DNA from 2 places in the Methylobacterium sp. BE186 genome. Region 1 is predicted to be linked to the other one. Evidence: predicted binding sites of a transcription regulator. Region 1 holds the regulator's gene; the other holds the start of a gene.
What was found. Region 1 encodes PhoB, which activates phosphate uptake and scavenging genes when phosphate is short. Its sites were predicted from a motif close to TGTCATNNANCTGTCAT; they were not measured.
Positions count from the first base shown of each region.

Region 1 (4,670 bases):
CGCGGCGCATCTGACGCGAGGACCCCACCATGAGCCTGATCGGACGCATCGTCACCAAGCTCCTCGGCAACGAGGATCGCCCCGTCTCCCGCGACGACCGCAACGCGGATTCGAGCAACCTCGTCGGCCGGATCGTCACCAAGATCCTGCGCAAGTAGGCCGCGGAGCAAGTAGGCGGCGGAGCAGCCCCTACTGCGCGGTCGCGGCCACCGCCGCGACCGCCTTCGTGACCGGCGCGGCCGGCACGGTGTGCTCCCAGAAATTCCCCAGGCGCGCCTTCTCGTAGCCCGCCTGGTAGAGGCTGCGCATGTAGGCGGTGTCGAAGCCGCGCGCGGCCGTCGCCGCGGGGGCGCTCTCGTCGATGTAGGTCAGGTTGAAGCCGATCTTGTTGGCGCGCGTGAACGCGTAGGTCGTGGCGAGCGTCGCCCGGCTGCGCGCACGGCTCGCCGTCGTGAAGGAGCGCTCGACGATCGAGAGCGTGTTGTTGCGCGTCACGTCGAATTCGGGCTCCAGGCGCCCGTTGATCACGACGTAGATGTTGGCCTTGCCGTTCGTGCGCAGGCGCCCGTCCCGCAGCAGGAAGGACTGGGGCAGGGTGAAGACCGGCGTCACCACCGAGCCGTCCACGTGGAGTTCCTGGAAGGCGCTGTTGCCCGCCTGCACGTCGATCAGCTGCGGCGGGAACACCGCCGGGATGCTCGCCGAGGCGGTGAGCACGTCGCGGAACAGCTCGACCGCGTTCGGAGCGCCGCTCGCGGCGATGGCGCCCATGTTCCAGATCACGGCGCGTTGGGAATCGAGGTTCGTGGTCACCACGAGGAGGCGCCGGCCCTTGGCGTGCTCCTCGGCCACGGCGGCGAGGAGGTCCGCCGTGACGTAGCGGCCGATCAGGTCGCGCAGGCGCCCGTCGCCGAACAGGCCGGAGCCGAACAGGACGTTCGTCAGGCTCGGCGATTGCACCAGGGTCTCGGCGACGCCGCTCGTGTAGAACTCGGTGAGATAGGCATCGTAGGCCGGCCCCAGGAAGGCGAAGGGCGCGATGAGCGCGCCCGTGCTGACGCCGGAGACCAGGGTGAAGTCCGGCCGCGTACCCGAGGCCGTCCAGCCGTTGAGGATGCCCGCGCCGTAGGCCCCGTCGCCCCCGCCGCCCGAGAGGGCGAGGTAGGAGAAGGCTTGGCGGCGCGCCTCGGGCCGGGCCGCGAGCTGGGTGAAGGCGTCGGCCGAGGCGTCGGAGGAGACGCGGGCCTCCGGAATGTTCGGCACGCTCGCGAAGGCCGCCTGCTCCGCGGTGTAGGACACCCGCGGCAGCGACGAGCAGGCAGAGAGGCTGGCCGCCGCGCAGAGCGCGAGCAGCCCGTGCGAGATCCTGAACCGACCCGCCATGGCGATTGTCCCCGTGCCCTGCCTCTGACCACACCCCCAGCCGAACGAGCTTGGCCATTCTATCGTTCCGGCCCGGGCCCGGCAATCGGACGGGTTCGGCCGGGCTGATGCGCGGCGGCCACAGATCCGTGCCGCCGCGCACAAGCCCGGCGGCACGCGGAGGGCGGCCCCGGCCTTTGGCGGTGGAAACAGGGGCGCCCCCGGAGGTGGGCCCTGTGTCGACTCTTGCATCGTCCACGAGCCCTCTTGTAGGTTCATCCGCGTCGCCAGGGGCACGCCCCCGGCGGCCATCACCAGTGGCGCGATCGTTCGAATCCTGCACCGGCTGCCCGACTGACCGGGACCCGCGGCTTGGAGGCGGCTGACCTGCGCGACCGGCCTGCAACGCCTGCCTGAGGGCGTGGCCGCGGTGATCGCAGCGTTCAGGAGGGGGCGACGATGGAAGCAGGCCTGAGCTGGACGGACGAGCGCGTCGAGCTGCTGCGGCGTCTGTGGGAGGACGGGCAGAGCGCGAGCAAGATCGCGGCTCAGCTCGGCGGCGTGACCCGCAACGCCGTGATCGGAAAGGTCCACCGGCTCGGCCTCGCCGGCCGGATCAAGGCCGCCCCCGCTCCCGTGAACGGGCGCCGCAAGCCGGAGCGCGACGGGGAGGCCGAGGCGACGGCCGTCGAGATCATCGAGGAGGCGCCGGAGCCGATCGCGATCACCGCGCACCGGCCGGCCCCCGATTTCCCGCCGCCGGCGCAGCCGGCCTCCGAGACCGTGGCACTGGCGGTCTCCGAGCGGGTGACCATCATGGACCTGCGCGAATCGATGTGCCGCTGGCCGATGGGCGATCCGACGACGCCGGAATTCCGCTTCTGCGGCGCCCGCTCGATCACCGGGCTGCCCTACTGCACGCACCACGCCCAGATCGCCTATCAGCCCGCCGCCGAGCGCAAGCGGGACCGCCGGGTGGCGGGGTTCCGCTAGGAGGGGCGTCCCTCCCCTCTCCTGGGAAGACCCGATCGATGAAGCCCGCCCCGGTACGCCGTCGGCGGGCTTCGTCGATTCAGGGGCGCCCGAGGTTCGAGCGGCCCGCGCGCTAGTCCACGCCCGAGAACATCTCGTCGAAGGAGTAGCCGGAGCCGCGCACGGTGCGGATCGGATCGGATTGGCGCGGGCGGTTGATGGCCTTGCGCAGGCGCCCGACATGCACGTCCACCGTGCGCTCGTCGATGTAGACGTCGTGCCCCCAGACCCCGTCGAGGAGCTGCTCGCGGGAGAAGACCCGTCCGGGGCTCTGCATCAGGAATTCGAGGAGCTTGAACTCGGTCGGGCCGAGATGGATCTCGCGGCCCGAGCGGCGGATGCGATGGCTGACGCGGTCGAGCTCGATGTCGCCGGCAACCAGGAGGTTCGCCACATGGGCGGGCTTGGCGCGGCGCAGGAGCGCGCGCACGCGGGCGAGCAGTTCCGGCACCGAGAACGGCTTGACGATGTAGTCGTCCGCCCCCGTGCCCAGCCCGCGGATGCGGTCGCCCTCCTCGCCGCGGGCGGTGAGCATGATGACGGGCAGCCGCTCCGTCTCGCGGCGGGCCCGGATGCGGCGGCAGATCTCGATCCCGGACAGCCCCGGCAGCATCCAGTCGAGGAGGACGAGGTCCGGCACCTGCTCGGCAAGGCGCAACTCCGCCTCGTCGCCGCGGGCGGCGGAATCGACGGTGAAGCCCTCCGCCTCCAGGTTGTAGCGAAGCAGGAGGGTCAGCGCCTCCTCGTCCTCGACGATCAGGATCCGCGTGCTCATCCCCGTTCCTGCGTCAGGCCGCCGTTCCCGGAGACACCGTCGCGTAGTTCGAGGCATCGTTCTTCGGACGCTCGATCGCGAGCGTCTCGCCGGTGGCGAGGTAGTGGATCGTCTCGGCGATGTTGGTGGTGTGGTCGCCGATCCGCTCGACGTTCTTGGCGCAGAACAGGAGGTGCGTGCAGAACGAGATGTTGCGCGGGTCCTCCATCATGTAGGTCAGGAGTTCGCGGAACAGGGAGTTGTAGAGGGCGTCGATCGCCCCGTCCCGCTCCCAGACGTCGTGGGCCGACGTCGTGTCCCGGCTGGCATAGGCGTCGAGCACGTCCTTGAGCTGCTCCTGCACGAGGTCGCTCATGTGCTGGACGCCGAGCACGATCTTCTGAGCCTGCGCCTGATCGCTGATCGCGACCACGCGCTTGGCGATGTTCTTCGCGAGATCCCCGATCCGCTCGAGATCGCCCGAGACGCGGATCGCCGAGATCGTCTCGCGCAGATCGATGGCGAGCGGCTGGCGGCGGGCGATGAGGAGGACGGCGCGTTCCTCGATCTCGCGCTGGAGCACGTCGAGGCGCTTGTCGGCGGCGATGACGGCCTGGGCGAGCACGGTGTCGCGCCGCACGAGCGCCTGGCTCGCATCGGCCATCATCTTCTCGGCGACGCCTCCCATCTCCGAGATCGACCGGCGCAGGTCGTCGAGATCGTTGTCGTAGGAGGTGACGATGTGCTCGGACATGGTCGTGATCCTCGGGTCGGGCGCGGGAACGGGAGAGCGGGTGACGGGCCGGCTCAGCCGAAGCGGCCGGTGATGTAATCCTGCGTCTGCCGCTTCTCCGGGTTCATGAAGATCCGGGTCGTCGGGCCGAACTCGACGAGTTCGCCGAGATACATGAAGGCGGTGAACTGCGAGATGCGGGCCGCCTGCTGCATGTTGTGCGTGACGATGGCGATCGTGAACTCGTCGCGCAGCTGCTCGATCAGCTCCTCGATCCGCCCCGTCGAGATCGGGTCCAGCGCCGAGGTCGGCTCGTCGAACAGGATCACCTCCGGGCGCTGCGCCACCGTGCGGGCGATGCAGAGGCGCTGCTGCTGGCCGCCCGAGAGGCCCATGCCGGATTGCTTCAGCTTGTCCTTCACCTCGTCCCAGAGCGCCGCCTTGCGCAGGCTCTCCTCGACGCGCAGGTCGAGGTCGGCCTTCGGCAGGCGCTCGTAGAGGCGCAGCCCGAAGGCGACGTTGTCGTAGATCGACATCGGGAAGGGCGTCGGCTTCTGGAACACCATGCCGACCCGGGCACGCAGCTCGTTGAGGTCGACCTTCGGGTCGAGGATGTTCTGCCCGTCGAGGAGGATCTCGCCGTCCGCGCGCTGCTCCGGGTAGAGGCTGTAGATCCGGTTGAAGGTGCGCAGCAGCGTCGACTTCCCGCAGCCCGAAGGCCCGATCAGGGCGGTGACCTGCCGGTCATGGAAGTTGAGGTTGATGTTCTTCAGGCCGTGGAACGTGCCG
Region 1 covers NZ_JAVDVV010000033.1:9,187-13,856, forward strand. The annotation lists gene J2X36_RS23780 (TFIIS helical bundle-like domain containing protein) at 30-158, shown strand; gene J2X36_RS23785 (patatin-like phospholipase family protein) at 190-1,383, opposite strand; gene J2X36_RS23790 (GcrA family cell cycle regulator) at 1,822-2,355, shown strand; gene phoB (phosphate regulon transcriptional regulator PhoB) at 2,468-3,169, opposite strand; gene phoU (phosphate signaling complex protein PhoU) at 3,183-3,902, opposite strand; gene pstB (phosphate ABC transporter ATP-binding protein PstB) at 3,956-4,670, opposite strand, start outside.

Region 2 (4,670 bases), on a different contig from region 1:
GTCTCGTAATTGACCGGGGTGAAGCTGTAATTGGCGACCGGATCGAGATACTCGACGTAGTTGACGAGCGTGCCGGCGCCGCTCGGCGGAAGCTTGGTGGCCGACAGGCCGGGTGCGGCGAAGGTGAGCCCGTCGATGCCGAGCACGGCCGCGACATAGGCCGCTTCCGCCGCGCCGAGGGAGTGGCCGGTGATGGTGATGCGGTCCGTTCCGATGCCCTGGAGGGCCGCCGCCGCGATCACCTGCCGGCTGAAGGCGACCGCATCGGTCAGGGCCTGCGGGATACCGCCGAAATAGAGGGCGACGTCGGCGTCGACCTGGGCGAGGAGGAAGTCCGGCCGTTCCTCGATGCCCGCCGTGTCGGTGCCCTCGAAGCCGATCACGATCTCGGAGACGGGGCCGGGCGTCTGGAAGGCGGCCCCGTGGAAGCCGCTCGCCTGCAGGCCTGAATCGAACTGGCCGGTCCGGTAGAAGAACGGCGCGAGCCCGGTCGGCACCGGGGGCAGCACGTCGCTGTCCGGAAAGCCGTACATCCAGCGCGAGATGTCGTAGTCGTTCTGCAGGGTCGGCGCCGCCATCTGAACCGTCTCCGCGGAGCCCCAGGCGGGGCGTGACAGGGTCTCGAGCAAGCGTTCCTAAAAACGGCCACGCTTGCGGACGGTGTTCGTACGTAAACGCACGGCCGGATCTGCTTTGCCGACCAGTTCGGTGACGGTAGCAGGAAATATTCTGAAGTCTAATCCGCCAATCTCATCTGGCGATCTGTTGATCTTGTCGGCGCGTTCGGGGCGCGCCGGCGCGCAGGATGCCGCGGCCGGCGCGGCGGGCATACTCTCCCATCCGATTCGGACCTCTGGACACCGGCAGCATGGACGCTTCAGCCGCACCTCACGACCTGATCGACTGGATCCTGCGCCATGCGCTCGCCCAGGACGATCTCGGCGGCCTGCTGACGGGCATCTGCGAGCGGTTGACCGCCCGCGGCATCCCGGTCTGGCGGGCGAGCCTCGATCTGCCCACGATCGATCCGCATTTCCGCGCGCTCACGCACAAATGGTGGCGGGACCAGCCGGTCACGGTCGGCACCTTCCTGCATGGGCCCGAGCAGGAACGGGACTTCCAGCGCAGCGTCATCCATCACCTGCTCTCGCGCGACCTCACTCTGTCTCGCTGGAGACTGGAGGCGGGGGAGGGCGTGGCCGATTTCGCCCTTCTCGCGACGCTGCGGGAGACGGGCGGCACCGACTACGTGATGCGGCTCGTCACCTTCGGCGACGGCGGTTCGGTGGTGAGAGGCTTCGCCTTCTCCTTCGCGACGGACCGGCCCGGCGGCTTCACCCAGGCCGAGATCGACGTCGTCTCGGGGCTGATCCCGGCGCTCGGGCTCGCGGCCTACCGCTCCAGCGCCGCTCGCACGGCCGCGAGCGCCCTCAGCGTCTATCTCGGCCCAAACGCGGCTCGGCGGGTCCTCGCCGGCGAGATCCGCCGCGGCGAGGGCGAGCGGATCTCGGCCACGATCCTGTTCGCGGACCTGAAGGGGTTCACCGACCTCACCGAGCGGGCCGACGCCTTGCAGGTCGTGGCTTGGCTCGACGAGCATTTCGAGGCGATCGGCGACGCCGTCACCGACCAGGGCGGCGAGATCCTGAAGTTTCTCGGCGACGGGATGCTCGCCGTATTTCCGGTCGCGGAGGTGGAGTGCTCGCCCTGCCCGAACTGCGAGGCGGCCTTGCGGGCCGCCGAGGCGGCCGTCGCGGCCAACGAGGCCCTCAACGCCCGGCGCAGGCAGCGGGCCGAGCCGGCCCTCGCCGTCGATGTCGCGCTGCATTTCGGCGAGGTCGTCTACGGCAATGTCGGGGCGAGCCGTCGGCTCGATTTCACGGTGATCGGCCGGGCCGTCAACGAGACCTGCCGCATGGAGGCTCTCTGCGACAGGCTCGGGCGCAGCATCCTCCTCTCCGAGGAGGTCGCGCGCCGCTGTGCCCGGGAGACGGTGCGGCTCGGAACCTTCGGCCTGCGGGGCGTGCGCGGCGAACGCACCCTCTTCGGCCTCGCCTGAGCAGCCGCCCGAGGCCCGGACGGCGGCTCTGTCACAGGACCGACATGCGGATGCGGGAGCTTCCCGCCCAACCGTCAGATCCCCTGAAGCCCAAGGTGCCGCATGATGCCGAACGGACGTCCCGTCCGCGAACCCGAAACCGAGGCGCAGCCGACCCTCGACGACCTCATCGCCGTGCGATTGAGCCGGCGCGATCTCATGCGCGGCGCGCTCGCCGCTGGCGCGGTTGCCGGGTTCGGCGCGCCGTTCGTCGCGGGCGACGCTGCGGCGGAGGGCTTCGCGTTCCCTGAGGTCGAGGCCGGTGTCGACGAGACGCATCACGTCGCCGCAGGCTACGAGGCCGAAATCCTCCTGCGCTGGGGCGACCCGCTCTTTCCCGACGCGGCCCCGCTCGATCCGCGGGCTCAGGACGCGGAGCGCCAGCGCCGCCAGTTCGGCTACAACAACGACTTCGTCGGCTACCTGCCCATCGCCGGGTCGAGCGAACACGGACTCCTCGTCGTCAACCACGAGTATACGAACAGCGAACTCATGTTCCCGGGCCTCGGCCCGCAGAGCCGCAAGACCAGCCTCAACCTGCTCTCGCGCGAGCAGGTGGCGGTGGAGATCGCCGCTCATGGGGGCTCGGTCGTCGAGATCCGGCGCGAAGGCGGGCGCTGGCGTCCGGTGCTCGGCTCTCCCTACGCCCGGCGCATCACCGCCGAGACGCCGATGGAGATGACCGGACCCGCCGCCGGCCACCCGCGCCTTCGCACAGTCGAGGACCCGGAGGGTCGGCGGGTTCTCGGCACGATCAACAATTGCTCGGGCGGCCTCACCCCCTGGGGCACGTGGCTCTCGGGCGAGGAGAACTTCCACTACTACTTCGTCGGCAACCTGCCCGAGGGGCATCGGGAGGCGGAGAACGCCAAGCGCTACGGGCTCGGCCAGCCCTTCTACGGCTGGGGGCGATTCCACGACCGCTTCGACCTCGCGAAGGCGCCGAACGAGCCGAACCGCTTCGGCTGGGTCGTCGAGATCGACCCCTTCGACCCGCATTCCGTCCCGAAGAAGCGCACGGCGCTCGGGCGCCTGAAGCACGAGGGTGCCGCCGGCATCGTCGCGAAGGACGGGGCCTACGTCGTCTATCTCGGCGACGACGAGCGCTTCGACTACGTCTACAAATTCGTGACCGCGGGCCGGGTCGATCCGCATCACCCCGCGGCGAACCGCGATCTCCTCGACGCGGGCACGCTCTACGTCGCCCGCTTCGACGCGGACGGGACGGGGCGCTGGCTTCCCCTCGTTCACGGCACGGGGGGCCTCGATGCGGGCGCGGGCTTCGAAACGCAGGCCGACGTGCTGATCGAGACCCGGCGCGCCGCCGACATCCTCGGCGCCACCCGGATGGACCGGCCCGAAGACATCGAGGCGAACCCGCGCACGAACCGCGTCTACGTGATGCTGACGAATAACGGCCGGCGCCAGGACGAACAGGTCGACGCCGCGAATCCGCGCCCGAAGAACGCTTTCGGCCACATCATCGAGATGCTGCCGGAGGGCGAGGATCACGCCGCCACGAGCTTCCGCTGGGAGATCCTCCTGCGCTGCGGCCCACCCGCGTCCGGCGCGACCTTCTCGGCGGCGACGAGCGAGAGCGGCTGGTTCGGCATGCCGGACAATTGCGCCATCGACGGGCGCGGCCGGCTCTGGGTCGCGACGGACGGCAACTCGCGCAAGGCGACGGGCCGGGCGGACGGGATCTGGGCCGTCGAGACCGAGGGGCCGCGGCGGGCGACAGCCCGCCACTTCTTCCGGGTGCCAATCGGCGCCGAGATGTGCGGTCCCTGCTTCACGCCGGACGACGAGACCTTCTTCGTCGCCGTCCAGCATCCGGGCGAGTCCGACGACGATGCCCTCCCGACGAGCTTCGACCAGCCCTCGACCCGCTGGCCCGATTTCGAGCCCGGCATGCCTCCGCGTCCGTCCATCGTCGCCGTGACCCGGAAGGGCGGGGGCGCCATCGCGTGAGGCCCCTCGGCGCGGCGAACCTTCGCCGCTCACGAAATCGTGCCCACGCTTCGGGGCGCGCCGCTGTAGAGGGCGGGAGCCCTCTACGGGACCTCGGTGTTCTCACATGCAGACCGGGTGAATTCAGTCACGGACCCGTCAAAATGTTGGCCTACCGACGCCTTCGCGGCGCTCAGGACTGGTGCCCGACCGCCCGCCTGTGCATGAGAGCGGTCCATCGACTGCGCATCCCCGTCACCGTCGCCTCCACGCCGCGCGAGCGCCCGAGCTTACTCCGATGAGCATCATCCAGGGTCAGAACCTCCGCCCCATCGGGTTGAGGATGCGCACGCAACTTCTCATCCTCGCAGGGCTGAGCGCAGCTGCGGTGGCCGGCTACGGCCTGCTTCACCGCGGCAGCGTGGCCGACGCGGCCGTGCAGCCGGCGGCCCTGACGGCGCCCCGGCCCTCGGGCGGCTTCGTCCTCACCGCGGCGCAGCTCGCGACGCTGACGAGCGAGACGGTCGACCAGCGGCTCTTCTACGAGGAGATCGCGACCGAGGGTAAGATCGGCGTCGACGAGTACCGCGCCACGCCGATCTTCTCGCCCTATCCCGGCCGC
Region 2 covers NZ_JAVDVV010000022.1:69,358-74,027, forward strand. The annotation lists gene J2X36_RS19855 (hypothetical protein) at 1-578, opposite strand, end outside; gene J2X36_RS19860 (hypothetical protein) at 636-830, opposite strand; gene J2X36_RS19865 (adenylate/guanylate cyclase domain-containing protein) at 869-2,059, shown strand; gene J2X36_RS19870 (PhoX family phosphatase) at 2,162-4,069, shown strand; gene J2X36_RS19875 (efflux RND transporter periplasmic adaptor subunit) at 4,347-4,670, shown strand, end outside.
Region 2: the regulator PhoB is predicted to act here: its motif matches at 2,089-2,105, upstream of J2X36_RS19870 (PhoX family phosphatase).